One region of the Ensifer sp. YR511 genome, then DNA from elsewhere that is predicted to be linked to it. Evidence: riboswitches for the same ligand, from Rfam matches in the RefSeq annotation. Region 1 holds a riboswitch; each other region holds the start of a gene.
The links. Region 1 has a riboswitch for cobalamin ahead of cobU (bifunctional adenosylcobinamide kinase/adenosylcobinamide-phosphate guanylyltransferase). Riboswitches for the same ligand answer to the same signal wherever they lie in the genome.
Positions count from the first base shown of each region.

Region 1 (9,549 bases):
AGCCGACGGTGAAGAACTGGTTGGCGATCGCCTGCAGCACGTTCTTGCCGAGGCCGCCGACGCCGATCATCGATGCGACGACGACCATCGCCAGCGACATCATGATCGTCTGGTTGATGCCGGCCATGATGGTCGGCAACGCCAGCGGCATCTGCACGTTTTTCAGCTTCTGCCAGGTCGAGGAGCCGAAGGCGTCGGCCGCTTCCAGCACTTCCTTGTCGACGAGGCGGATGCCGAGATTGGTGAGCCTGATCATCGGCGGCACCGCGTAGATGACGACGGCGATCAGCCCCGGCACCTTGCCGATGCCGAAGATCATGACGACCGGGATCAGGTAGACGAAGCTCGGCATCGTCTGCATGACGTCGAGGATCGGATTGACGAAGGACTGCACCCGGTCCGAGCGCGCCATCAGGATACCGATCGGAATGCCGATGAGGATGGAGATCAGTGTGCAGACGGTGACCATGGCGAGCGTGACCATGGTGTCATTCCAAAGCCCGACAAGACCGATGGCGATCATCGACAGCGCGGTGCCGATGGTGACGTTGATGTTGCGGCTGCCGAAATAGACGATCGCGGTCATCGCCGCCAGGATCACAATCCAGGGGGAGCCGACGAACAGGCTTTCGAGGTAGTTCAGGAACCATTGAAGCGGCTGGACCACCGTGTCGATGGCGTTACCATAGGATCGCACGAAGCCCTTGAAGCTATCATCGACAGCCTTGCGGGCGAGCCGGATCGTGCTCTCGTCAATGGCAGGGAACTTGCAGAGCAACGCTGGCAAGACACTGCAGATGGAGGCCATTTGTTTCCCCTTCTTGGCCGGAAGTTTTTTTTAAGCCGGCCGCGTCTCGGCATCGAAAGGCTCGATGACGGCGCACACTTGGGTGACCTCTTTGGGTCCCGGCACTTAAACTGTGGCAGCGAAATGTGTCATCCGCTTACCTGATAGCGACGCGAAGGCTCCCGGTTCGCCGCCTCTGAGACGATGAACGTTCAAACGAAACCCGCAAGGACGCCCCATCGTTCCCTGTCCCGGCATCAAAACCGGAACGGGCAGGCGGCCGATTCCACGGTCCGCCTGCCGTCATTTTCGGTCAGAGCGCTGCCTTGACCTTTTCGGCCACTTCCGGGCTCACCCACTGTGTCCACATATCCGGGAACTCGGCGAGGAAGTGCTTGGCGCCGTCCTCGTTGGTGCCCTGGTTCTGGTCCATCCAGGCGAGAACCTTGTTGACGGTGCCATTGTCCCACTTGCGCGCCTTGACGTAGTCCATGGCGACGCTCGCCTTGTCGGCGAAGGACTTGGTCACGACGGTGTAAACGTCGGAAACCGGGTAGGAATTGACTTTCGGGCTCGGGCAATCCGGCACGGCGGTGCAGGCGTCCCAATCGGCCTTGTCGTGATCGACGCCGAAGGAGAGGCGGGTCATCTCGTATTTGCCGAGGATGGCGGTCGGTGCCCAGTAGTAGCCGAGCCAGCCGGTCTTCTTTTCGAACGCGTTGGCGATCGAGCCGTCGAGGCCGGCAGCCGAGCCGGTATCAACCAGCAGGAAGCCGTCCTTCTCCGCGTTCAGCGCGCGATAGAGATTGGCGGTCGAGACCTGGCAGTTCCAGCCGGACGGGCAATTGTGAACGGCGGCCTTCGACGAGTCTTCCGGTGCCGGGAAGAGTTCCGGGTGCTTCAGCGCGTCCTGCACCGTCTTGATGTCCGGGTGCGCGTCGGCGAGGAATTTCGGGATCCACCATCCTTCGACGCCGCCTTCGCTCAGGATCTTGGCGGCTTCGATGAGACGGCCTTCCTTGATCGCAGCGTCGAGCGGCGTGCGCACGGCGTTGACCCAGAGTTCCGGCGCCATGTCGGGCTGCGCCTTTTCGTTCATGGAAGCGAAGGTCGGCATGGTGTCGCCGGTGACCAGCGTCACCGTGCAGCCGTAGCCGTTCTCCAGAATGAACTTGTCCACCTGGGCGGCGACGCCGGCAGAAGCCCAGTTCATTTCGGCAATGCTGACTTCACCGCATTCCGCGGCCTGCGCGGAACCCGCCATGGCATAGAGGCCAGCGGCGAGAATGGTGGAAGCGAGGAGTTTCTTCATGTTGCAAGACCTCCCAGTCTTATTTTGCAGCCAAGATCCAAACGGGAATCCACGGCGGACGCGACATCCTCCGTCACCCGAAACAACGATGCAGCCGGGGGTTCGGCATCAAACAAGCCAAGGTTCACCCTTGCTGCGGACGGTGCGGGAGTTCGTATTCAGCCCTGGCCGCGGAACCCTGTCGCCAGCCAATCTCCTCTTATACCGCAAACCAAGCCTAAGGTTTCTCGCTGAGAAATCAACCTCTTCAATCGGTTGACCGGGAAGGACGGGGTCTCGTGCGTTCTGTCTGCGACATCGCCGAAGCGCGTATTTTGTGCGTGAGAGACCCCGAATTTAAGCAATAGCGACAATTCTTGCCGCAAAAAATGGCGCTGGGCGCCACGGACCTCAGAACCCTGTCGAGATCCTGACGTTTCCTGTCGTGATTGCGTCACGCCAAATGGCGCGCATGTCGCGAAAAATTTACAAAAAAGTCCGGAATTCATCTTTGGTTAAATCCTCACTAACCATCCGGTAACGATGTCCAGCTAATTGTTCTTCTCGCGGCGGGGGACTGCCGCCGGTCCGGATCAGGTTTGTGCGTCCCGGACTTTGAGCGAACCTTCGGTGTGTTTTTCCGAAGTGACCAGGCGTTTTTTGGCGGCCGCATCCCTCTTGAAGAGGTTGATGCGGCCTTCGCATTTCAGGGCCAATGCCGGACATAAAAAAACCGCCCCGGAGGGGCGGTGGAGGAGGCTCTGGGAGGAGAGCTCGAAGGGGCTTCCGCCCCGATCGCTGGCGTTAGCCGACGTTCGACGTGCGGATGACGCCGAGCGGGCCGAAGGGCGCGTCGACGACGAGGTTGCGTACGCGCGACTGGCTGGACGGAACCTTCGAGTTCCAGGCGATCTGAACGAAATTGGGCTTGCTGAAAATATACAGCATGGACATGAACCTTGAGAGGCCGGAGGCCTATCCTCCGGGGCGTGTTGCTATGCCGCTGATATAGGAGTGCGCTGCAAAAAATTGAATGCCAAACTCGCCACGCCATGTCGCATTCTGGCTATCGGCCGCGACATTTTCGACAAGCCTTGCGAAAGCGCGAAACAATGCGTGAAAGGGCTTTGTCAATTGCGGCGAAATCGTGTCGAAACAGACCTTTGCCGCTGCCCGTTTCAGTGTTACCGATGGCCGCATGACACGCAGGATCATGTTGCAGGGAACCGGCTCGGATGTCGGAAAATCGGTATTGGTGGCGGGGCTCTGCCGGCTTGCCGCCAATCAGGGCCTGAAGGTCCGGCCGTTCAAGCCGCAGAACATGTCGAACAACGCCGCCGTTTCCGACGACGGCGGCGAGATCGGCCGCGCGCAATGGCTGCAGGCGCTGGCCGCGCGCGTGTCGTCGTCGGTGCACATGAACCCGGTGCTCCTGAAGCCGCAGTCGGACGTGGGCAGCCAGATCGTCGTTCAGGGCAAGGTCGCCGGGCAGGCTAGGGGGCGGGAATATCAGGCGCTCAAGCCCAAGCTGCTGGGCGCCGTCATGGAGAGTTTCGAACAAATATCGGCCGGTGCCGATCTCGTGGTGGTCGAAGGCGCCGGCTCGCCGGCCGAAATCAACCTCAGGCCCGGCGACATCGCCAATATGGGCTTTGCGACACGGGCCGACGTGCCGGTCGTGCTGGTCGGCGACATCGACCGCGGCGGGGTGATCGCCTCGCTGGTCGGCACGCATGCGATCCTGCCCGAGGAAGACCGGCGCATGGTGACCGGCTATCTCATCAACAAGTTCCGCGGCGACGTCACGCTGTTCGACGACGGCATTGCCGCCATCGGCGGCTACACCGGCTGGCCCTGCTTCGGCGTCGTGCCGTGGTTGAAGGCGGCGGCACGCCTGCCTGCCGAAGATTCCGTCGTACTGGAGAAGCTGACGCGCGGCGAGGGGCGGGCGCTGAAGGTTGCCGTCCCGGTGCTGTCGCGCATCGCCAATTTCGACGACCTCGATCCGCTCGCCGCCGAACCGGAGATTGATCTCGTCTTCGTGCGGCCTGGCAGTCCCATTCCGGCAGACGCTGGCCTCGTCGTCATTCCCGGGTCGAAGTCGACCATCGGCGACCTCATCGATTTCCGTGCGCAAGGGTGGGACCGTGACCTCGAACGTCATGTGCGCCGGGGCGGCCGGGTCATCGGCATCTGCGGCGGCTACCAGATGCTCGGCCGGCGCGTCACCGATCCGCTCGGCATCGAGGGCGGCGAACGTGCGGTCGAGGGTCTCGGGCTGCTCGAGGTCGAGACCGAGATGGCGCCGGAAAAGACGGTGCGCAACAGCCGCGCCTGGTCGCTGGAGCATGATGTGGCGCTCGAAGGCTACGAAATCCATCTTGGCAAGACGCAAGGTGCGGACTGTGGCCGGCCGTCGGTGCGCATCGACAATCGCGCCGACGGCGCCCTTTCGGCCGATGGCCGCGTGATGGGCACCTACCTGCATGGGCTCTTCACCAGCGACGCCTATCGCGGCGCGCTGCTCAAGAGTTTCGGCATCGAAGGCGGCGCCAACAACTACCGCCAATCGGTCGATGCGGCGCTCGACGATGTCGCGAACGAGCTGGAGGCTGTGCTCGATCGTCGCTGGCTGGACGAGTTGCTCAGGCACTAGGGACGCGGCAAGGGTCAGCCAGCAGGTCCCCGGGGGAACTACGCTGCGACATCGTGCTCCTCGCTTGCGGCTTCCCAGACTTCCCGCGCGGCATCCAGGTTCATCAGGGCAATCCCCAAGCCGACAATCAGGTCCGGCCAGGCCGACTGCCACAGGTAGGCTGTCGCCAGACCCGCGGCGATGATGGCCACATTGGCGAAGGCATCGTTGCGGGCCGAGAGAAATGCTGCCAGCGTGAGGCTGCCGCTCGTGTGACGGTAGGCGACGAGCAGATAGGCGCAGAAGAGGTTGACCACCAGCGCCCCAAGTCCGGTCAGGGACAGGGCAAAGGGCTCTGGCGGGACCGGATCCATGAACTTCGCCCAGGCCGTCCAAAGGAAGGCCAGCGCCGGTACCAGCAGAATGAACGCCATCGCCAGGCCGACTCGCGCGCGGGTTCGCGTCGTCCAGGCCAGAGCAAAGAAAATCAGCATGTTGACGGAGGCGTCTTCGAGCAAGTCGACGCTGTCGGCCATGAGGGACGCCGAGCCGATGGAAAGCGCGACAAGGAGTTCGACCCCGAAATAGCCGAGGTTCAACAGGGAGACGATGAGGACGACGCGGCGCAGGTCGGTATCCACTCGAAAAGTTCCTTTTCTGGCGAGATTCGCCCCCGGCACTTTGACACACGTGTTAGCAGCAGGTTGCTATCCATAGCATTAGGTTTCGACATCGGTCCCGCTCACACCGCCGTCGTGCCTGACGCCCGACAAATCGTCGCGTGGCGCAACTCGGCCGGGGAGGCGTCGCATGCGTCGATTGACTTTGGGCTGCCCGCTTCCTAATCATCAGGTGTTGGATGGTTCCCCCTTGTCGTGGCGATCTGGGGGAATAATTGGGAATGTGACGGATGGACCCAAATCGGGCATCCTTATCGCAGCCGACCCCGCGACTGTAGAACGGTCAGGGTTCGCCATCGGGTTTGGTGCCGGGCTGTCGGCCGGTTGCACGGGCAATCGGGGCAGGTCGGGGATCAAGCCGGAAAAGCCACTGGCGTGGCATCGTGATCAGCCGGGTTTGGACGCCTCTTCTTCTACGAATCGTCCGCCTTTCACGATGTCCCTCACAGCACCCATGCGTCGGAGACGACGCGCAAAGGTTCGCTGTGGCACCGGAAAGACGCCGGGAAGGTGAGGCGGGCCGCTCGGGCCCTGACATCGGAACCTTGCCCTTTAAGGGCGAGGCGATGTTCGGCCCGTGACGCCGTGAGCCAGGAGACCTGCCATCCGGCACGGGCATTCCGCCCGAGGGGACTTTTGTCTCCAACGCCATCACGGAGGTTGTTTTGGCTCGCAGATGTTTTCAAGAACGCGCCCGTGGCGCGTCCGATGGCTTTTGCCACCGACGGCTGATTTGGGAATGTTGAGGCAGCCACGATGAGCAGTCTCAGCGCCGGGCCCGTGCTGGTCCTTGGCGGCGCCCGTTCCGGCAAGTCCAGCTTTTCCGAGAGGCTCGTCGAAGCGTCCGGCTTCACCATGCATTATGTCGCCACGGGCCGCGCCTGGGACGACGAAATGCGCGAGCGCATCGACCATCACCGGACGCGCCGCGGCGAGGGCTGGACGACGCATGAGGAGCCGCTCGATCTCGTCGGCATCCTCAGACGCATCGATGATCCCAGCCATGTGGTCCTGATCGACTGCCTGACGCTATGGGTAACCAATCTCATGCTGGAAGAGCGCGACATGACGGCGGAGTTCGCCGCCCTTGTTGCGTATCTGCCTGAGGCGCGGGCGCGCCTCGTCTTTGTTTCCAATGAGGTCGGCCTCGGCATCGTGCCCGAGAACCGCATGGCCCGCGAGTTTCGCGACCATGCCGGCCGGCTTCACCAGATCGTTGCGGAGAAATCCGCTGAAGTTTACTTTGTCGCGGCCGGTTTGCCGCTGAAAATGAAGGGTTGATCCATGACCACTGCGAGAGCCAACCAGGGCAAGATCCCGGCGACCGTCATCACCGGCTTCCTCGGCGCCGGCAAGACGACGATGATCCGCAACCTGCTGCAGAACGCCGACGGCAAGCGCATCGCGCTGATCATCAACGAGTTCGGCGATCTCGGCGTCGACGGCGATGTCTTGAAGGGCTGCGGTGCCGAGGCCTGCACCGAGGACGACATCATCGAGCTTACCAATGGCTGCATCTGCTGCACCGTGGCTGACGATTTCATCCCGACCATGACGAAGCTGCTCGAGCGTGAAAACCGCCCTGACCACATCATCATCGAAACCTCGGGCCTTGCCCTGCCGCAGCCGCTGATCGCCGCTTTCAACTGGCCGGATATCCGCAGCGAAGTGACCGTCGATGGCGTCGTCACCGTGGTCGACAGCGCCGCCGTTGCCGCTGGCCGCTTTGCCGACGACCACGACAAGGTCGATGCGCTGCGCGTCGAGGACGACAATCTCGATCACGAAAGCCCGATCGAGGAGCTGTTCGAGGATCAACTGACGGCTGCCGATCTCATCGTTCTCAACAAGACCGATCTGATCGATGCCTCCGGCCTCAAGGCCGTGCGCGACGAGGTGTCTTCGCGCACCAGCCGCAAGCCGACGATGATCGAGGCGAAGAACGGCGAAGTCGCCGCTGCCATCCTGCTTGGCCTCGGTGTCGGCACGGAAAGCGATATCGCCAACCGCAAGTCGCATCACGAGATGGAGCACGAGGCAGGTGAGGAGCACGATCACGACGAGTTCGACAGCTTCGTCGTCGAGCTCGGTTCGATCGCCGATCCGGCCGCCTTCATCGATCGCCTGAAGGGCGTAATCGCGGAGCACGACGTTCTGCGCCTCAAGGGTTTTGCAGACGTGCCCGGCAAGCCGATGCGCCTCCTGATCCAGGCGGTCGGCGCCCGCATCGACCAATATTACGACCGCGCCTGGGGCGCTGGCGAAAAGCGCGGTACGCGCCTCGTCGTCATCGGCCTGCACGACATGGACGAGGCGGCGGTGCGCGCTGCGATCACCGCGCTCGTGTAGATCGTTCTTTGAATGAAATGATCTAACGCATTGAAATGATGCAGTTCCGGATGGAGAACGCTTTTAGCGTTTTCGTTCGGAATTGCCCCAACGGACAAGACGAATGCATCTGCTTCTCGCCCAGAAAGGAACGATCGCCGACGGCAACGAGGCGATCGACCTTGGGCAAACGCCGGCCGATATCCTTTTCCTATCGGCCGCCGACACCGAGCTCTCCTCGATCGCCGCGGCTCACGGCCGACGCGACGGAGGCTTGAGCCTGCGCATCGCCAGCCTGATGAGCCTGATGCACCCGATGTCGGTCGACACTTACGTCGAGCGCACGGCGCGTCACGCCAAGCTGATCGTCGTCCGGCCGCTCGGTGGCGCCAGCTATTTCCGTTATCTGCTGGAAGCCCTGCATGCGGCTGCCGTCACCCATCGTTTCGAGATCGCGGTTCTGCCGGGTGACGACAAGCCGGATCCGGGGCTGGAGCCTTTCTCCACCGTCGCAGCCGACGACCGCCAGCGCCTTTGGGCTTACTTCACCGAAGGCGGCTCGGACAATGCCGGGCTGTTTCTCGACTATGCGGCCGCACTGGTCACGGGTGCGGAGAAGCCGCAGCCGGCAAAGCCCCTGTTGAAGGCCGGCATCTGGTGGCCGGGTGCTGGCGTGATCGGCGTCAGCGAATGGCAGTCCCTTGTTCAGGGACGGATGGTAGCGAGGGAGGGATTCGAACCCCCGACGGTTGGGATCTGCTTTTACCGCGCGCTCGTGCAGAGTGGCGAGACACGGCCGGTGGAGGCGCTGATCGATGCGCTGGAGGCTGAAGGTGTGCGGGCACTGCCGGTGTTCGTCTCAAGCCTCAAGGATGCCGTTTCCGTCGGCACGCTGCAGGCGATTTTTTCCGAGGCCGCACCCGACGTGGTGATGAACGCCACTGGCTTTGCGGTCTCGTCGCCCGGTGCCGACCGTCAGCCGACGGTGCTGGAATCGACCGGTGCGCCGGTGCTGCAGGTGATTTTCTCCGGCTCGTCGCGGGCGCAATGGGAAACGTCGCCGCAGGGGCTGATGGCGCGCGACCTCGCCATGAACGTGGCACTACCCGAAGTCGATGGCCGCATCCTTGCGCGCGCCGTCTCCTTCAAGGCGGCGTCGATCTATGACGCCAAGGTGGAGGCCAATATCGTCGGCCATGAGCCGCTCGAAGACCGGGTGCGCTTTGCCGCTGATCTTGCCGTCAACTGGGCGAAGCTGCGCTGGGCAGAGCCCGCCGAGCGCCGCATTGCCATCGTCATGGCCAACTATCCGAACCGCGACGGTCGCCTCGGCAACGGTGTTGGGCTCGACACGCCGGCCGGTACCGTCGAGGTGCTTAGCGCCATGGCGCGGAAAGGCTATGTGGTCGGTGAGGTTCCCGCCGATGGCGACGCGCTGATCCGCTATCTGATGGCCGGGCCGACCAATGCGGCGAGCCATGACCGCGAAATTCGCGAGCGTATTTCGCTGAACGATTACAAGACGTTCTTCGATTCGCTTCCGAAACAGATAAAGGATGAAGTTGCCGGTCGCTGGGGCGTGCCGGAGGCCGATCCCTTCTTCCTCGATGGCGCCTTCGCGCTGCCGCTCGCCCGCTTCGGCGAGGTGATCGTCGGCATCCAACCGGCGCGCGGCTACAACATCGATCCGAAGGAAAGCTACCATTCGCCGGACCTCGTGCCGCCGCATGGCTATCTCGCCTTCTACGCCTTCCTGCGCCAGCAGTTCGGCGCGCAGGCGATCGTGCACATGGGCAAGCATGGCAACCTCGAATGGCTGCCGGGCAAG
Region 1 is NZ_FNGR01000001.1:299,623-309,171, reverse strand. It holds gene BLU15_RS01450 (ABC transporter permease) at 1-808, opposite strand, end outside; gene BLU15_RS01445 (ABC transporter substrate-binding protein) at 1,101-2,099, opposite strand; gene BLU15_RS01440 (hypothetical protein) at 2,883-3,026, opposite strand; gene BLU15_RS01435 (cobyric acid synthase) at 3,277-4,734, shown strand; gene BLU15_RS01430 (cation efflux transmembrane domain-containing protein) at 4,773-5,354, opposite strand; cobalamin riboswitch at 5,557-6,015, shown strand; gene cobU (bifunctional adenosylcobinamide kinase/adenosylcobinamide-phosphate guanylyltransferase) at 6,150-6,674, shown strand; gene cobW (cobalamin biosynthesis protein CobW) at 6,678-7,742, shown strand; gene cobN (cobaltochelatase subunit CobN) at 7,846-9,549, shown strand, end outside.

Region 2 (9,549 bases), 570 kb from region 1:
GATGACCTTCCAGGCGACAACGGAGGACTCGTTCACCGTTCCGGCCCATTCGAAATAGCCGATGGCGATCTTGCCCAGCTGGCCGCTTTCGACCGCATCAAGGAAGTCGCGATGCCGGAGTGCCTCGACATAGCCGGCCCGCTGGATGCGGGCCTCGTCGAGATCCATCGAGCCGGACATGTCGACCGCCAGGATCAGTTCGACGTCGACATTCGTCGCCTCGGCGGTCGATGGGCTCGGGCCACCACTCAATGAAAGGAGTAACGCCAACACGCTCAACATCGCTTCAACCAGTCATTGCGCGCGGTCAGATTAGAAGACTGTAACACAAGATTGGATTTCGGCGACCGTTTGGGTGTAGTTGGCCTTCACTAAAGAGTGATTTTGCCGGTTCCTGCATGAGGCCGGATGTCGGACAGGAAAGGCGAAATGCCGCAGCGTACGGAAAATACTGAGCGATTTCAGATTGATCGATTGCAGCAGGCGGCGTTCGGGTATTTCCTCGAACATTCGGATCCGGTCACCGGACTGATCGCCGACACCGCGTTGCCGGGCGCGCCGGCGAGCATCGCTGCGACCGGCTTCGGCCTTTCCTGCTATCCCATCGGCGTCGAGCGCGGCTGGCTCTCGCGCAGCGATGCCGCGCGGCGGGTGGCGACGACGCTGCGCTTCCTTGTCCAAAGCCCGCAGTCCCGCCACCGGCAGGCGACCGGCTATCGCGGCTTCTACCATCACTTCCTCGACATGCGGACCGGCGAGCGCACCTGGCAGAGCGAGCTTTCGACCGTCGATACGGCGCTGCTGATCGCCGGCTGCCTGACCGCCTCTGCATATTTTTCCGGTAGGGATGCGGACGAATGCGAGATCCGCGCTCTTGCCGATCGGCTCTATGCGCGGGTGGACTGGCGCTGGGCGCTCAATCGGGGCGACACGCTGACGATGGGCTGGCGGCCGCCGGGGCGGTTCTTGAAGCATCGCTGGCGGGGTTACAGCGAAGCGCTGCTGCTCTATGTGCTGGCACTCGGCGCGCCCGGCCATTCGATCGAACCGGAGCACTATGCGGCCTTTGCCGAGGGCCATGACTGGATTCCCGTCGACGGCCGGCCGCATCTGCATGCGGCGCCACTCTTCATCCATCTCTTTCCGCAGGCCTGGCTCGATCTGCGCGGGCTTTCCGACCGGCCGATGCGGGAGCGGGGGACGGACTATTTCGAGAATACCCGACGCGCCATCGCCTTGCAGCGGGACCATGCGCGCTCCAATCCCGGCGGTTTCGCCGGATATGGCGAGGACCTGTGGGGCCTGAGCGCCTGCCATGCGCCCCGCGGCCGGCTGCGGCTTGCGGATGGGCGCCAGCAGCGGCTTTTCGGCTATGTGAACCGCGGCGCACCCTACGGCCTTGATGACGGCACGCTCGTGCCCTGGGCGCCGCTTGCCTGCCTGCCGTTCGAGCCGGATGCGGCGCAGGCCTCCCTGGTGCATATGGCAGACAGTTATCCGGGACTTTTGAGCGAAGGGCGCTTTCCCGGCGGCTTCAATCCGAGCCTGGCCGCCGGCGCAGGCCCGGAGGGCTGGATCGATGCGCGTGTCGTCGGTCTTGACCAGGGCATCGTTGTCATGATGATCGAGAACTGGCAAAGCGGCCTTAGCTGGGCGCTGATGCGCAGCATGCCGGCGATCCGTCTCGGCCTTGAGCGGGCGGGCTTCGACGGTGGCTGGCTGCAGGAGGGGGAAGGCGCGTGTGGTAATCCGCCCGCATCCCGCGCCAGAGGATGAGAATGGACGACGGAGACGGCATGCGCTTGAACGACCACCGGCCGACAGCGGAGACCGCGGCGTTTGCGCCGCAGGCGCTGGCCGTCGCCGACCATCTGCGTGCCCAGTTTCCCGAGGCTGCCGTCTCGCTCGGGCCGGCGGCCAGTGATTTCAGCGCGCCGGGCGACTTCTGGGCTGCGGGCAGCGCTGGCCTTGAGGCGGGGCTCGCCTATCAGGATTTCTTCGGGGTCGGCATGACCGACCGGATCCGGGCGGCGCATCTGATCGCCTTCTATAGCCGCCAGCTGAGCGTAGTCCTTGGCGCGTTCCATCTCGGCGCCGGGTTGCAGGCGGAGGTGGCCGGCATTCGTTTCGAGGATTGGACGCGGCTTCACCGTGGCGTCGAAGTCGCGGGCAAGCGCTATCATTTTCGCTTGCATCCGCCGGCGACGGAGCGCCAGGGTGGCCAAGGCGTCAGCGCATTCGAACAGGGCTTCATCGCCCATCTGGCACCCGTCGTTGCGGTTCTGAAAGCGCGAGCAGGGCTGTCGAGCGGGGCGCAATGGCGGCTCGCGGCTGATGCCCTGGCCGGTGCGTTCCTGGAAATCGGCCGCGCGATCGGCGACGAGGCGCGCGGCATGGCCGAGGCGCTGGCGATCGTCAAACGACCGGGTTCGCGGCTCTACTCAGAGGAGCTCTGCTACGAGCAGATCGCGGCTCTCGATCCGGCAAGCGGCGCTGAGCTGTCGCGCCAGTATCGGATCCGTTGCGGCTGCTGTCTCTACTTCAAGACGGAAGGGGGCAGCTTCTGCGACACTTGCGTGCTGCTGGAGCCGGAAGATCGCCGCGCGCGGCTGGCGGCGCATCTCATGCAAAACGGCGGGACCTGAACCCCGCCGTCGCTTTGCTGACGATCTGTGATCAGTGATCACTGTGCCTTGACGAAGCGCTCGTTGATGAAGCCGGAGACGACGCCGAGCACGATCCAGAAGGCAAGCGTGGTGGCGAGTGCGGCAACCGCAAACTCGGCGCCGAGCACGGCCGGAACGTTGCTGGTGATATCGAGCGGCTGCGGCGCACCGTAGACATGGGGTGCTGCGATCGCCACCAGGCCTGCGACCTTGGAGACGATCTCCTCGCGCAGGACGACGAGATAGAGGCCGACGGCGGAGAGCGCCACGGTCACCAGCCACCAGGTCTGGCGGTCGCCGAGTTCGGCTGCCGGAAAGCCCGGCAGTTCCGGCGGTAGACCGATCGCCGGCAGCATGTGCACGGCAAGCCAGCCGCAGGCGCCCCACAGCGCGCCGTTCCTGAGCGTGATCGGGTAGCCGATCACCAGGCTGACGCCAGCGAGCAGCAGGCCGAAGCCGGAACCTGTCACGAGGTTCGCCATCAGCGTGCCGGAGAAGCGGCTCATGCCGAACATGATGCCGCCTTCCTCATGCTCGCCCTCATGGGCATAGGCCGGGGTGATCGGCGACAAAGCGTCGAGGAAAGCGCCGAACGGCGACACGGCTTTGAGCGACGAATGCTGGTCGTGGTTTTCTGCGGCCGGCTGTGCCGCACCCGGCTGGGCGGCGGGCTGTTCGGTGGCGGCCGGTGCCTCGCCTTCGAATTCTTCTGCATGCAGGATCAGCGGTGTGACGCGCAGTTCCTGGGCGCCGGTCATGAAGACACCGGCAATCAATCCAGCCACGATCGCGGCCAGAAGCGTTCTGACAATCATCTTGAAATCCCTCGATAACGACAAAAGCCACGCCCTGTGGCGTGGTCCTTGAGCCTTCCCATTTTCCCTATGCTGCGGATGGCCTTCGCGCGCCGGAAAAACCGGGATGCACGCAGGCCTCCATCCGGCTCGGGCCGGATGCGTTCAGGTCCGCAGATTGTTCGATGCGGAACGTTGTTCACGTTCCGGCGCATCGGTCAGTGGCAGGGGAAGCCGTAGGAGTGGCGGGTGTCGTGCGCCGTGTCGTGCAGCACTGCCGAGTTGGCAAGGCCGGCGCCAAAGACGAGGAATGCGCCGATGAAGAGCGCGATGACGCCAGCGGTCAGACGATCGCTGAGGGAGAGCGGGGTGCTCGAAATGGTAGACGTAGCCATGACAACCTCCGTGATGGCATCGGGAAATTCCCGGTTGGGCCCTATGCCCGTATCGAGTGGCAGGTTTCCTGGCTCACGGCGTTGGGCTCGATGCCCTCGATCTGCCTCGCCTTCCCAGCTCGGCCGCCCTCTCGCGGTCTTGCCAGTGGCTTCTTCCGGATCGCTCCGGAACGGTGGATCGACGTCGCTCTACAGTCGCGGGGTCGGCCGTGATTTGAATGCCCAGCTTGGGTCCATCCGTCACATTCCCGTTTACTCCCGAAACACGTTCGCGTCCCGGGAACCAATCGATCCCAGATGATTAGGATTGTGTCATGGAGTTGTCAATTGAGTGCGCGCCGCCGCGCGGTCCATCCGCGACAAAATCCTTGATGGTCATGCGTTTGTAGGCTTCGACGATCTGGTCACCCTCGGCCCGGTCGACCGAGACTGCAAGTCGCATGGTGCAGTCGCCGAGATGCATGATCAGGAAGGCGGCGCTGTCGATCTCTTCGCGCGGCGTCTCCGGCACAAGGCAGGCCCAGACATCGGCAAGCAGCTTTCCGCCGGCGCGGCTTTGCGCAAGATCGATCTCGCGCAGTGCCTTGTCGGCCTGCATCGCCGACCAGATGTCGCGCATGACCGGCTCGGCGAGGAACATGTCGTAGTAGATGTCGAACAGCAGCGAGAAGGCGTCGCGCAGTTCGGCTATCGACGTGACCTTTGCCAGTTCGGCCGCGATGCACTCGTTGCAGACCGCATTGTAGCGCTCGGCCAGCGTGCGCACGATTGCCGCCTTGTCGGGGAAGTACTGATACAGCGAGCCGATCGAAATCCCCGCCTTTTCAGCGACTTCGCTCATGCGCATGGCGTCGCTGCCCTTCTCCTGGATGAGCGCCGTCGCGCAGGCAAGGATCTGCTCGACGCGCTCGCGGCTGCGCTTCTGGCTCGGCGTCCGGCGCAGCGCAGGCTCGTCGTCGGCGGGAAGCGTGGCGGGACTTGCATCTGGAATCATGAGTAATGCTCACATTTTGACTTGACTCCTAAAATACGAGGATTTATCACATTTGCAAATGTGAGAGATGCTCATGTTTGTTGGTGGAACCTCAGGAGGAAACGATGTCTCAGAAAGTCACACTGGTTTTGGGCGGTACCGGCAAGACGGGGCGGCGGGTGGCCGATCGCCTTCGGGAGCGGGGCGTAGCGGTCCGCATCGGCGCCCGTTCGGCGTCGCCTTCCTTCGATTGGACGGATGAGGCGACCTGGACGCCCGCCCTTGAAAATGTCGATCGCATCTATGTCTGCTACCAGCCCGATCTGGCGGTGCCGGGCGCCGTCGAGGTCATCGCCAAGTTCTCGAGCCTTGCCGTTCGCTCCGGCATCAAACGGTTGGTGCTCCTGTCGGGCCGCGGCGAGGACGAGGCGGAAGCCTCCGAGCGTGCGCTGCAGGCCTCCGGCGCCGACTGGACGGTCATCCGGGGCAGCTGGTTCTTCGAGAACTTCGACGAAGGCTTCCTGGCCGACGGCGTGGTGAGTGGTTCGGTCTTCCTGCCGGTGGACGAGGTCACCGAGCCCTTCGTCAGTTGCAACGACATTGCCGACGTGGCGGTTGAGGCCCTTCTGGACGATGCGCATATCGGCAAGGTCTATGCCTTGACCGGCCCGCGCCTGATGACCTTTGCCCAGGCCGTCGCCGAGATCGCCGCGGCCGCCAACCGTCGGATCTCTTATCAGGCCATTCCGGTTTCCGACTTCGCAGCGCATCTCAAGGCGGACGGCGTGCCGGATGACTATGTCGAACTCATCCGCTATCTCTTCACCTCGGTGCTCGACGGACGCAATTCCAGCATGACGTCCGATGTCGAGCGCGTGCTTGGGCGGCGTCCGCGCGACTTTGCAGATTACGCCCGGGAAACCGCAGCAACTGGTGTTTGGAGTCTTGCCGCATGATCCCGTTGATCCCCGCTCTGGCGTTTGCCGCCGCGATCGGTTCCGGCCTGATGGCCGGGCTGTTCTTCATCTTCTCGGTTTGCATCATGCAGGCCCTGTCGCGGCTGCCGCCGGAGCAGGGGATCGCCGCGATGAACGCCATCAATGTCGTGATCCAGAACCCGATCTTCCTCAGCGCCTTCATGGGCACGGCGCTGCTCGCCCTGGCGCTCGTCGTCGTCGCCTTCATCTCGGGGGGCGAGGGCAGGTGGTGGCTTGCCGCCGGTGGCATTGCCTATGTCGGTGGCGTGCTGCTGGTGACCATTGTCTTCAACGTGCCGATGAATGACGCACTCGCCGCGGCAGCCCCCGGTCAGGCGGCGACCGATCTCTGGCGTGAGCGCTATCTGACCGATTGGGTCTGGTGGAACCACGTGCGCACATGGGCCTCGATCGGCGCGCTGGCGTTTTTCGTTCTCGGTTTCGCCCGAGCCTGACGAAAAGCGCCGGCAAGTCGATCCTTGCCGGCGCCTGCACGCGTCCTGACCTTCAAGCCCATCCCGCCGTCAGGGCTTCGGAATACGCGCGTCGTATTGCGCTTCAAGGTCGGCAAACTTGCTCCAGAAGGCTGCCGGCTTTTCGCCTTCGAGCAGAGCGCGCAAAATGTCGAGGTGCACGTGCCAGCCGGCGGAGAAGCTGGTCATGACCGCGCGGTCGGCGATGCGCTTATGGGTGACGACGAGCAGCACCTTGTCGCCGCGGGGGCTGAGCTCGAAGCGGACCTCCGACGGGGTGCCGGTCTCTTCGTTCCAGGTATAGGCCAGTAGTCGTGGCGGCTCCCAGGCGAGCACGTGGCCGTAATTGCGCACCTCGCCGGCGTGCTCGGCGTATTTCTGCGGTGGCCGATCGTCCTCCGTCGTCAGTTCCGAGTGGCGGAAGACGTGCTCGACCTCGGCCCCTTCCTTCGATCCGATCGTTCCGGACGCCATCCAGAGCCGGCGCTTGCTTTCCTCCGTCAGATAGGACCAGACCCGCTCGATCGGGCCGGGAAGCAGGCGCTCGATGCGCACCGCGTCCGGTGCGACGACACGGCCGTAGTCGGCGCCGGCAAAGGCTGTGGCAGACGAAGTCATGGCTTTTCCTCCGGATCAGTTTGGATTGTGGCGTCTTCGGCGAGAAGCAGCGCCTCGAGTGCGTCGATGCGGGGGCGCCAGAAGGCTTCGTAGTGGCGCATCCATTCCATGCCTGCATGCATCGGCGCGGCATCGAGCCGGCACACATGCATGCGACCTTTCACTTCGCGGCGCACCAGACCTGCTCCTTCCAGCACCTTTATGTGCTTCGATGCCGCGGCCAGCGAGATCGAGAACGGCGCCGCAAGCTCGCCTACCAGTCTTTCGCCCTGCGAAAGGTCCTGGAGCATGGCGCGCCGCGTCGGGTCCGAAAGCGCGTGAAACACGGCATCGAGATGTGCGTTCTGATATTCAACCATATTGTTGAATATCCTCTCGGTCGACCTAATTGTCAACCGTTCGGTTGAATTTAAAAGTATCGCGACAAGAGACCAGGCCGCGGTGGGTCGTCGTGGATGCGCCGTCCCTTCCAGGCGGCAAGCGCATCGGCAAGATCGTCGGTCGGCACCATCTGGGCAAACTGTTCGCTTTCGACCAGCAGCCCCTCGGCGATCGACATGTTGAGGCCGCGGGTGACGGCGGTGATGATCGAGCGCACTGCAAGCGGGGAGTGGCCCATGATGCGTTTTGCCAGGTCACGGGCGGCCGACATCAGTTCCTCATGAGCGACGACGTGGTTGACGAGCCCCAGCTCCAGCGCGCGATCGGCCAAGAAATCCTCGCCTGTCAGCAGCAGTTCAAGCGCGCGCTTGCTGCCGGCGAGCCGCGGCAGGCGCTGGGTGCCGCCGAAGGTCGGCGGCATGCCGAGCTTGATTTCCGGTTTGGCAAAACGCGCCCGGTCGCTTGCAACAGCGAGATGCACCGCTTCGGTGATCTCGCATCCGCCGCCATAAGCAAGCCCGTTGACGGCAGCGATGACCGGCTTCGGAAAGGCTTCGAGCCGGGCCGTCAGGCCCTGGCCGCGACGGACGAAATCGCGCACGGCCGGGTTTACGCCCTTGGCCACGCTTTCCGAGAACTCATGGATATCGCCGCCGGCGGAAAAGGCGCGGTCGCCGGTGCCGGTGATGATCACGGCGCCGACGCCGTCGTTCGCCTCGATCTGGTCGAGAAGGCTCATGAGCCGGTCGATCAGCTCGTAGTTCAGCGCGTTGAGTTTCTCAGGGCGGTTGAGAGTGAGGAGGGCGATGCCCTCGGAAATCTGCATCAGCACGGTGTTCGACATGGTTGCTCTCCGGCAGGTGTTGACGGGGGGAGGCTAGGTGAGGGAAGATGCCATGTATATTCACTAGTCGGTATACATGAGAGATGGCGAAAGCAGAGAAATCGACCCGGGAGCTGATCGTCGCAGCGGCGGAAAAGCTGTTTTATGCCGAGGGCATCCGCGCCGTCAGCGTCGATGCGGTGGCGGAAGCCGCGGGCGTGACCAAACGCACGCTCTACTATCATTTCGACAGCAAGGACGAGCTGATCGCCGCCTATCTCGAAGGCCGCGACCAGCCCAATCTGAAACTCTTCCGCAAGTGGTTCGACGCGGGCGACGGGGACATTGCCGACAAGGTCGAGGCGATCTTCGTCAACCTGGCGCGGGCGGCGCGCCATCCGAAATGGAAGGGCTGTGGCTTCCTGCGCACCTCCGCCGAGCTTGCCAACATGCCCGGTCATCCGGCGATCCGCATCGGTGCCGCCCACAAGAAGAAGTTCGAGGCCTGGATTGCCGAGACCTTTACCGAAGCCGGTGTCGCCGAGCCGGCCATGCTGGCAAAGCAGATCCTGCTGCTGCTCGACGGCAGTTTCGCGGTCGTGCTGCTGCACCGGGATCCAAGCTACATGGAGGTGGCGGGCAAGGCTGCGGCGACGCTTGTGCGGGTGGCGCTTGCCGGAGCAAACCCGAAGGCGCCATCGGAACATGCGGCGGCTTCATTCTGAAGCGAGGCGATTTCCGCTTTCAATCGGCTGCCGTTGGCGGGCAGTATGGGCTGTATCGTTATTAGCCGAACAACCAGTAAGCGTCGATGCTGCCGCGTTGCGGCGCGTCGAAGGGAGCAGAATTCCATGACAATCAAGCGTATCGTCTCAAACCTCTACGCCCCGGACCCGCAAGTGGCGCGCGCCTTCTACGGCGACCTGCTTGAACTCGACGTGGTGATGGATCACGGCTGGATCCTGACCTTTGCCGCGGAGGGCAAGGCCGCGATGCCACAGGTGAGCATCGCCAGCGAGGGCGGCAACGATACGCCGGTGCCGGTGCTTTCGATCGAGGTGGACGATGTCGACCGGGCCTATCAGCGAGCCAAGGCCGCCGGTGTCGAGATCGTCTACGACATCACCAACGAGCCCTGGGGCGTGCGCCGTTTCTACATGCGCGACCCGTTCGGCAATATCGTCAACATCCTGGCGCACTGAGCAGTTCCAGGAAAAGTGCGCAGCGGTTTTCCGTCCGGAATTGCGTCCTTGCGAACTCGCGAAGGATGCCACCGGCTGGACCGGCGGCCTCTTGCATCAGGCGAGCGACAGCGCGTTTGAAAGATCGGCCACGAGGTCGTCGGGATGCTCGATACCGATCGACAGGCGGATGGTCGATTCCAGCACGCCGATGCGGTGGCGCACCTCGATCGGCACGCCGGAATGGGTCATCGCCGCCGGGTGGCTG
Region 2 is NZ_FNGR01000001.1:873,773-883,321, reverse strand. It holds gene BLU15_RS04370 (DUF1194 domain-containing protein) at 1-282, opposite strand, end outside; gene BLU15_RS04365 (glucoamylase family protein) at 430-1,776, shown strand; gene BLU15_RS04360 (ferric iron reductase) at 1,779-2,645, shown strand; gene BLU15_RS04355 (CbtA family protein) at 2,684-3,481, opposite strand; gene BLU15_RS04350 (CbtB domain-containing protein) at 3,679-3,855, opposite strand; cobalamin riboswitch at 3,896-4,158, opposite strand; gene BLU15_RS04345 (TetR/AcrR family transcriptional regulator) at 4,157-4,849, opposite strand; gene BLU15_RS04340 (NAD(P)H-binding protein) at 4,954-5,784, shown strand; gene BLU15_RS04335 (anthrone oxygenase family protein) at 5,781-6,260, shown strand; gene BLU15_RS04330 (SRPBCC family protein) at 6,330-6,896, opposite strand; gene BLU15_RS04325 (ArsR/SmtB family transcription factor) at 6,893-7,255, opposite strand; gene BLU15_RS04320 (crotonase/enoyl-CoA hydratase family protein) at 7,306-8,121, opposite strand; gene BLU15_RS04315 (TetR/AcrR family transcriptional regulator) at 8,205-8,825, shown strand; gene BLU15_RS04310 (VOC family protein) at 8,952-9,302, shown strand; gene BLU15_RS04305 (cystathionine gamma-synthase family protein) at 9,399-9,549, opposite strand, start outside.
Region 2: another riboswitch for cobalamin. It lies ahead of BLU15_RS04350 (CbtB domain-containing protein); the one in region 1 lies ahead of cobU (bifunctional adenosylcobinamide kinase/adenosylcobinamide-phosphate guanylyltransferase).

Region 3 (9,549 bases), on a different contig from region 1:
AGGCGCACGAAAATCGATGCGGTCGCAGGATGCGGTGACGAAGGGAACGCGCCCGTGACGAGTGGCGACGATGAAAGCGATCCGGTCCATCGACGCGAGGGCGGCGCCACCAAAGAGCGTGCCATGATGATTGGTATCGCCTGGAAAAACGATGTCGATCAGGGTTTGTGGCGCCGGGGTTTCCCCCGGCGCCGTCGTGACTTCGTGTTGCCCCGTCATGCTTTGACGGCTTCGCGCGTATCGGCGGCAAAAGCCGCTCGAAGCGAGCGGGCGGCGGCGACCATGTTAACGAGCGCCGGCCGCGTCTCTTCCCAGCGCCTGGTCTTCAGTCCGCAATCGGGATTGACCCAGATCTGGTCCGGCGTGAGGCCCTCGGTCGCTTTTTCGATGAGATGCACCATTTCCTCGACGCCGGGCACGCGTGGCGAATGGATATCGTAGACGCCCGGGCCGATCTCGTTCGGATAGGCCTTGTCGGCGAAGGCGCCGAGCAGTTCCATTTTCGATCGCGACGTCTCGATCGACATGACGTCGGCGTCCATCGCCGCGATTGCGGCCATGATGTCGTTGAACTCGGAGTAGCACATATGGGTGTGGATTTGGGTCGCATCGCCCACCCCGGCTGCACTGAGACGGAAGCACTCCACCGCCCAGTCGAGATAGGCCTTGCGATCGGCATTTCGCAGCGGCAGGCCTTCGCGCAGTGCTGGTTCGTCGATCTGGATGATGGCGATGCCGGCGGCCTCGAGATCCGAGACTTCATCGCGCAGTGCTAGTGCGATCTGCCGGCACACCACGGAACGTGGCAGGTCGTCACGAACGAAGGACCATAGCAGCATGGTGACCGGACCTGTCAGCATGCCCTTGACCGGGCGATCGGTCAGCGACTGCGCGAAGGTCGCCCACTCGACCGTCATCGGGTTTGGTCGCGAAACGTCGCCGAAGATAACAGGCGGACGCACGCAGCGCGATCCGTAGCTCTGCACCCAGCCGCTCTGGGTGAAGGCGTAGCCCGAGAGCTGCTCGCCAAAATATTGCACCATGTCGTTGCGCTCGAACTCGCCGTGAACGAGTACGTCGATGCCGACCTCTTCCTGCCAGCGCACCGCCACTTCGGTCTCTCGGCGAAGATAGGCGGTGTAGTCGACATAGCTGAGTTCGCCCTTCGCATGCAGTGAACGGGCCTGCCGAACCTCCGATGTCTGTGGGAAGGATCCGATCGTCGTTGTCGGGAAGAGCGGCAATGACAGCTTCTTCGCCTGCAGTGCCCGGCGGCCCGCGAACGGGGATTGCCGCTTGCTGTCCGCATCCGTCAGCGCTTTCAAGCGCCCGGCGACCAGAGGATCATGGATCCTGAGTGAGGTGAGCCTCGCCTGGGCGGACGCGATCGAGGCGGCGAAAACGTGCTCGGAAATGGCAAGCCCCGGCTCGAAGGCGCTGGCAAGCAGGCTGAGTTCGTCGAGTTTCTGCGTACCGAAGGCGAGCCAGGAGGAAAGTTCCGGGTCGAGCGCACGCTCCAGCTCGAGATCGATAGGCACGTGCAGGAGTGAGCACGAAGGTGCGAGCTCGATGCGGTCGCGGCCGTGGGCCGAAATCAGAGGCTGCAGCCGGCGGAACAGGCCGGCCAGATCGGTCCGCCAGATGTTGCGGCCGTCGATGATCCCGAGCGATAGGACCCGGTCCGCCGGAGCCGATTGGATGAGCGTGTCGATCTGCTGCGGCGCGCGCACGAGATCGACATGCAGTCCATCGACCGGCAGCGCCAATGCCGTTGCCGTGTTGTCGCCGATCGAGCCGAAATAGGTCGCCAGCATGATCTTGAGTCCGGGCACGTCGGTGTCGAACGTGCGATAGGCGAGGTCGAGAGCGCGACGATCCTTGTCCGCGAGATCGAGCGCCAGGCAAGGCTCGTCGATCTGGACCCAATCGGCGCCGGCGTCAGCAAGCTCCGCCAGGACCCTCACGTAAACGGGCAGGAGCCGTTCGATCAGATCGACCGGATCGAAGTCGCCGCCCTTCGATTTGCCGAGCTTCAGCAGTGTCACCGGGCCGATGAGCACCGGGCGTGTGCGATAGCCGAGGGCCTGAGCTTCCTGGAAGGCTTCCAGCGGCCGATTGTGGGTGAGCTCGAAGCGCTGATCCCTGTCGAACTCGGGCACCATGTAGTGATAGTTGGTGTCGAACCACTTTGTCATTTCGAGCGCGGGAGTGCCGCTGCTGCTTCCCGAATGGGTGCAGCCGGCGGCGCAGGGCGTTCCGGCCGAGCCGCGCGCCATGGCAAAATAGGTGTCGAGATCGACCGGGCCGCCCGTCCAGCCATAGGCCGGCGGGATTGCGCCGACAAGCACGGCGGTATCGAGCACGTGGTCGTAGAAGGAGAAGTCGTTGGAGGGGATGATGTCGATGCCGCGCGTTTTCTGCGCGGCCCAGTTTTCAGCGCGGAGCTTGGCTCCGGTATCGAGAAGTTCGCCGCGGCTGGCCTTTCCGGCCCAATAGCGTTCGAGCGCGAATTTCAATTCGCGACGGCGGCCGATGCGCGGGAAACCGAGATTGGCAGTCTTGATGGTCATTTCCTTACCCCGAAGGTTATGGGCAAGGCTTGAATGCGACGCAGCCGCGGCGCGAGAGCGATCCCGCGTCCTCAACGCGCCTCATCGGACACCCCGCCCGTGGACGTTGTTCATCGCGGCAGGTCTCCTGGCTTGCGGGTCGTCACGGACCGTTCCGTCTTCCCGAGGCGTCTCCCTCAGTGACATCTTCGAACGGCCGCTCTCCGCTTACAGTTGCGGGGGCAGCTCCGGCATGGGCGCTTGTCTGGCGCCGCACCGAATTCCCTCTTAGCTCCGTCCCTCCAAAGGCGGGCGAAGAACCACGATGGGGCGACAATGCCCTGTCCCGAGCTCTTCGTCAATCGCATAAAGAAATGCTTATGTCTTTATTCTCTCCCGCCGCCGCCCGCGGCGAGACAGTGGCAGGACGAGGTCTTTCCATTGCTTTCCGCTCACGGGACGGTTGCGGTTTGGTCGAAGCGACCTCCTCCGGCCACTGCCACGGATCCGCCGCGTCGCCGACGCGCGCGCGGATATGCTCTTGATCTCGCGTCAGGCCGATATCCCGGAGTTGGAACTCGTTGAACGTGTCGATGGCAACCGGAGGGCTGAGGGTCTTATCGGCCCAGTTCAGGACATGGTAAATCGTTGATCGCACTGCGCTAAGCATTGCTATCCTCACTTCTCTCAAGGGCGTGTGTTCGCGAAAAAAGTGAGGGTTTTTGCCGTTTCGCGCAAAGCGATTTCTCGCATGCTGGCATAAAGAATGCTTATCTCAGTTCCATGAGCAAGATTCCTCCCATGAGTGCGGTGCGCGCCTTTGAGGCCGCCGCCAGGCACCTGAGTTTCACCCGCGCCGCCGAAGAGCTCGGCATGACGCAGGCGGCCGTCAGTTATCAGATCCGGCTGTTGGAAGATCGCATCGGCGCGCCGCTGTTCGTCCGGCTTCCGCGCGAGGTGCGATTGACCGGCGCCGGGCGGCAGCTAGCGCCGAAGGTGACCGAAGCGATCGATCTCTTAGGGGCGGCCTTCTCGGAGATTGCCGACAAGACCGAGCATCACCTGCACATCTCGGTGCTGCCAACCGTCGTGTCGAGCTGGCTCGGTCAGCGCCTCGCGTCGTTTCAGACCGCGCATCCCAACATCAGCATCAGGGTGCACATGTCGACCGAGTTGGTCGATTTCAAACGTGACGCCATCGATCTCGCGGTGCGCAGCGGCGCCGGCGACTGGCCGGGCAACGATGTCTTTCCCTTGTTTCCGCTCGATTACGTGCCTGTCTGCACGCCATCCTTCCTGGAAAAGCACCAGCTCAAGGAGCCCGCGGACGTTCTGAGAGTCCGGCGTTTCGGCAACGCCAGCTGGTGGCGGCGGTGGATGATCGAAACCGGCGTCGAGCCGCCGGCAAGCAATGGCACCGAATTGATCTTCGACGTGCAGGCGATGGATGTCGCCACAATCCTTGCGGATCACGGCATTGCGATTGCCGTCTCGACCTTTCTGATGGATGAACTGAAGAGCGGCAGGCTCATCCGGCCGTTCGAGCATGTGGTGCGCGACGGCCGCGCCTATTGGCTCGTCTATCCGCAAAGCACCAGGCGGCAGAAGAAGATCCAGGCCTTTCGCGACTGGGTCGTCGCCGAGGCCGATGCGTCGAACGCCATGCTTTCGACCGTGATGGAGCAATCCTGTCCGGCGTCGCGTCGGACCGACCGCGGCGCAATGTAGAGACACAACGGGGCCTACTCGGCCCGTCGGTCTTCTGAAGATGACGCTTTCATGGAGAAACTGAAAATCAGCTGAGAACGGCTGTTACCAAACTGACATGGCGGCTCCCTAAAGACTGCGGCCAACCGCAGAGAAGGGAAGTATCAGCCCTCCGACGCGGATACCGCACGCCATCGTCGGAGGCCCGTTTCCATGAAAATCGTCCAGATCAGCGACACCCATCTCAGCCCGCCAAAAGCCACTTCAATGGCAATTGGGAACCGGTTCGCGCCTGGATCGAGGCGGTAAAACCCGATCTCGTCATCCACACCGGCGACGTCACCATCGATGGTGCCGACCACGAGGACGACATCACCTTCTCGCTCGATCTGATCGGCCAGCTCTCGATGCCGGTGCTGATCGTTCCCGGCAATCACGATGTCGGCCATCTGCCGGGTTCGCACCAGCCGGTGGATCCAGTTCGGCTTGCCCGCTGGCGCCGGCTCGCCGGTCCGGACTACTGGGGCCGCGACCATGGCGACTGGCGGCTGCTCGGCCTCAACAGCCTGCTGATCGGCTTCGAGGACGAAGAAGAAGACAGGCAGTTTACCTGGCTGGAGGAACAGTTGCTCAGCCGCGACGGCCGCCGGGTGGCCGTCTTTGCCCACAAGCCGCTCTTCGTCGACGATCCGGGCGAAGGCGACACCGGCTACTGGGGCATCCGTCCGCGCCAGCGCCAACGCCTGTTTGATCTTTTCGCCGAAGCCGAGGTGGCGCTGCATGCAAGCGGCCACCTGCACTGGGCCTGGACGGGCAAGCACGCCGGGACGTCGCTCGTCTGGGCGCCGCCGACCTCCTTCATCATTGATACGCTGGAACGGCCGATGCCGGGCGAGCGGCTGGTCGGCGCCGTCGTACACGAGTTTAGCGACGTCAACGTCAAAAGCGAGATCATCGCGGTGCCGGGACTGACCAGCCACCTGCTCGATCCGATCGTCGAAGAGGTCTACCCGCTGGCGGCCAAGAAGACGGTCCGTGTGGAGGCCGCGCAATGAGCGTGCTTTCGCTAGAGGGTATCACCAAGTCCTATGGCGGTAACGCGATCCTGAAGGGGGTTAGCCTGCAGGCGGAGGCGGGTGAGTTCATCGCGCTCGTTGGTCCTTCCGGCTGCGGCAAGAGCACGCTGTTGCGCATCGTCGCCGGTCTCGATCATGGCGACGGCGGCGAGATCGTCATCGGCGGCCGCAGTGTCGCGCGCATGGCGGCGGCCGATCGCAATGTCGCGATGGTCTTCCAGTCCTATGCCCTCTATCCGCACCTGACGACGGGCGAGAACATCGCCGTGCCGCTTGCGATGCGGCGGCTGACAGCGGCGCAGCGCCTGCCTGTGATCGGCAATCTGATGCCGGGGCAGAAGCAGATCCGCAGCGATATCCAGCGCCAGGTCAAGGAAATGGCGCTGGCGCTGAAGATCGATCACCTGCTCGACCGCAAGCCCGGCCAGATGTCCGGCGGCCAGCGCCAGCGCGTGGCGCTCGCCCGCGCCATGGTGCGCCGCCCGGCCGTCTTCCTGATGGACGAGCCGCTCTCCAATCTCGATGCCAACCTGCGCGTCCATGCCCGCGGCGAGATCGTCGATCTCCACCGCCGCGCCGGCGTGCCGACGCTCTATGTCACCCACGACCAGTCGGAAGCGCTGTCGATGGCGGATCGAGTGGCGGTGATGATCGGCGGCAATCTCTTGCAACTGGCGACCCCGAAGGAGATCTACGACAACCCCTCCCATATCGAGGTCGCACGCTTCCTCGGCCAGCCGAAGATCAACGTGCTGGAGACCCGCACGGATACGGCGAGCATCGTGCGCTTCGGCGATCTGGTGCTTCTGGCAAGCCGCGGACAGGCGCCGGATGCTTCAGTGAAGCTCGCAATCCGCCCGGAATTCGTGCGCTTCCATGCGGCAAGCGCCGGCCGGTTGAGCGCGCGGGTCGAGCGTATGGAGTTCCTCGGCTCTGAGGTAATCGTTCACGCCCGCCTCGATGCGATCGGCGAGCTGGTCACTGCCAAGTCAGCACCTGCCGAGGCCGCGGTGCTCGCGATCGGTCAGCCCGTTGACGTCGAGTTCATGCCGGAACGGGCGATGCTGTTCGACGGCGAGGGCACCCGGCTGCCAGCCGAGCGGGTCGCTATCGCCGCGACGCTGGAGAAGATCCATGGCTAAGGCGGGTTCCAATCGGGATACGGCGGCAGGGGCGGCGGATTTCGTGGATACCGCCCTCTGCCCTGCCGGGCATCTCCCCCACAAGGGGGGAGATCGGCTGGAGGCAATGCCTCAGCATTCATCTCTGCGAGACGGTGCCCAGCCGGCGCAGCGGCTGCGGACCCAGACGGCGATCGATGCCGCGACCACCGATCCCGATCGCCGCGAGGCCCGCATTGCCTGGCTGTTAGCGCTGCCGGCCATCACGCTGCTCGTCCTCTTCATCCTTTTACCAACCGCGGCGGTGATCGTTCTCGGTTTCACCGATTTCGAGCTCGGCTACGGCAGCTTCCGCTTTGTCGGCTTCGAGAACTATGCCGAACTCTTCAGCGACCGCACCTTCCGGCGCTCGCTCTGGAATACCACCATCTACACCGCGATCGTCACACCGGTTTCGATCGTGCTGGCGCTGGCGATCGCCATGCTGATCGAGGCGGAAACCAAGGGGCGGGCGTTCTTCCGCACGGTCTATTTCCTGCCGGTGGCCTCGCTGCTCGTCGCCATGGCGACGGTCTGGCAGTTCCTGTTTCACCCGACCATCGGCCCGATTAACACCTTCTTGGCCGTTTTCGGCATTGCCGGCCCCAACTGGCTCGGGGCCTCCGGCACGGTGCTCTATGGTCTGTCGATCATCGGCATCTGGCAGTCGGTCGGCTTCAACATGGTGCTGTTCCTTGCCGGTCTCACCGCCATCCCGCGCGAGCTCTATGCCGCAGCGGAAGTCGACGGCGCCAAGACCTGGTTCGATCGTTTCCGGCTGGTGACCTGGCCGATGCTCGGGCCGACGACGCTGTTCGTCACCACCATCAGCATCATCAACTCAGTGAAGGTGTTCGAGACGGTGAAGACGCTGACCGAGGGCGGTCCGAACAAGGCGTCGGAGGTGCTGCTCTTCACCATCTACCAGGAGGGCTTCGTCTATCTGCGCGTCGGCTATGCCTCGGCCATGACCGTCGTCTTCCTCGCCATCCTCGTCGTCCTGATGTTCCTGCAGTACCGCGTGCTCGACCGGAAGGTTCACTACGCATGACCAACACCATCTCCGTCACCCGCCTCATTCGCCTCGCCGTTCTCTCGTTTGGCGCGCTCATCTTCCTCGCGCCCTACATCTTCATGGTCTCGACCGCCGGCAAGGCTCAGAGCGAGATCTTCTCCTCGTCGCTGTCGCTGATCCCTGAGGAGTGGTCCTATATCGAGAACTTTTCCAAGGCGCTGTCGCGCGTCTCGATGACGACCCTGCTCTTCAACGGCGTTGTCGTCTGCGCGCTGATCTTCGTCATCCAGATCGTCGTCGCCATCCCTTGCGCCTATGCCATGGCGAAGCTGAAGTTTCGGGCGGCCCGCACCATGATGGTGCTGGTCATGCTCGGCCTCCTGGTGCCGATCCACGCAACCGCGCTGCCCATTTACGTGGCCTTCGACAGGTTGTCGGTGCTGAACAGCTACGCAGCGCTAGTGGCGCCGTTCTCGATCTCGGTGTTCGCGATCTTCCTGTTCCTGCAGTTTTTCCGCGCCATGCCCGACGATCTGATCCATGCGGCACGCCTCGATGGTATGTCTGAAGCCGGCATCGTCGCGCGCGTCATCGTGCCAAACGCCTGGCCGGCGATCACCGCCTTTGCAATCTTCTCGGTCGTCGCCCACTGGAACGATCTCTTCTGGCCGCTGATCGTCGTCACCAACCAGGACCATGCGACCCCGCCACTCGGCCTTCTCTACTTCCGCGCCGCAGAAGCCGGCGACGACTACGGCGCGCTGATGGCCGCGACCCTCATCATCACCCTTCCCCTCGTGACTGCGTTTCTGCTGGCGCAGAAGCGTTTTGTCGAGGGCATTACCATGACCGGTCTCAAAGGCTGAACGGTCCAACCTGGAGCGCAACCCATGACACATCTGAGACAGCTTTTCACCGCGGCTGCCGCATCGCTAATCCTCGCAGCCCCCGCCAACGCCGAGACCCAGCTGACGGTGCATTATCCAATGCCCGGCTTCTTCAAGGACGTGATGGATACGATCTCGAAGAAGTTCATGGAAGAAAACCCGGATATCAAGATCACCTTCGCCAATCCGTCGGCGACCTATGAGGAAGGCATCCAGACGATCATGCGTCAGGCCGGAACGGCCGAGATGCCCGATCTCACCTTCATCGGCCTCAACCGCCTGCGCATGGTCAACGAGCGCGACGTCCCCGTTGATCTCGGCCCGTTCATCGCCAAGGACGGCAACATGGCCGAGCAGGGCTTTTCCGAAAACATCCTGAAGCTCGCCCAGGTGGGCGGCAAGCAGGTGGGCCTTGCCTTCGCCACCTCCAACCCGATCATGTATTACAACGCCGATCTCGTGCGCAAAGCCGGCGGCGACCCGGAAAGCCCGCCGAAGACCTGGGACGAGGTCATTGCGCTTGGGGGCAAGATCAAGGCGCTTGGCGACGGCAACGAGGGCATCGATTTCCGCTGGCAGGGCGATGACTGGATGTTCTCCGCGCTGCTCTTCGGCGCCGGCGGCGAGATGCTGAGCGAAGACGAAAGCAAGGTTGCCTTCAACGGTCCCGAAGGTGAGAAGGCCGTCGAAGTGCTCGACCGCATGGTCAAGGAAGGCGGTCTGCCGGTTTTGACCAAGCAGGCCGGCGAGCAGGCCTTCGTTGCCGGCAAGGTCGGTTTCGCCTTCCAGACGACGGGTGCGCTGCGCAACACCATCAAGAATGTCGGCGACAAGTTCGACCTGCGCACTGCCCATATCCCGCTCATCGACCCGGCAAAGGGCAAGCTGCCGACCGGCGGCAACGCCGTCGTTATCCTGACGCGCGACGCCGAAAAGCAGGAAGCCGCCTGGAAGTTCGCGAAGTTCGCAGCCGGCCCCTATGGCGCCTCGGTTGTCGTTCCCGGCACCGGCTATGTGCCGAACAACGAACTGGCCGCCAAGTCGCCTGAGTATCTCGCCAACTTCTACAAGGAAAACCCGCTGTTCCGCGCTGGTCTTGAGCAGATGGCGCTGATGCGCCCCTGGTATGCCTTCCCCGGTAGCAACGGGGTGAAG
Region 3 is NZ_FNGR01000009.1:49,709-59,257, forward strand. It holds gene BLU15_RS17410 (acyl-CoA thioesterase) at 1-219, opposite strand, end outside; gene metE (5-methyltetrahydropteroyltriglutamate--homocysteine S-methyltransferase) at 216-2,570, opposite strand; cobalamin riboswitch at 2,670-2,889, opposite strand; gene BLU15_RS17420 (hypothetical protein) at 2,908-3,219, opposite strand; gene BLU15_RS17425 (LysR substrate-binding domain-containing protein) at 3,351-4,277, shown strand; partial or broken gene BLU15_RS17430 (metallophosphoesterase) at 4,470-5,311, shown strand; gene BLU15_RS17435 (ABC transporter ATP-binding protein) at 5,308-6,474, shown strand; gene BLU15_RS17440 (carbohydrate ABC transporter permease) at 6,581-7,543, shown strand; gene BLU15_RS17445 (carbohydrate ABC transporter permease) at 7,540-8,373, shown strand; gene BLU15_RS17450 (ABC transporter substrate-binding protein) at 8,398-9,549, shown strand, end outside.
Region 3: another riboswitch for cobalamin. It lies ahead of metE (5-methyltetrahydropteroyltriglutamate--homocysteine S-methyltransferase); the one in region 1 lies ahead of cobU (bifunctional adenosylcobinamide kinase/adenosylcobinamide-phosphate guanylyltransferase).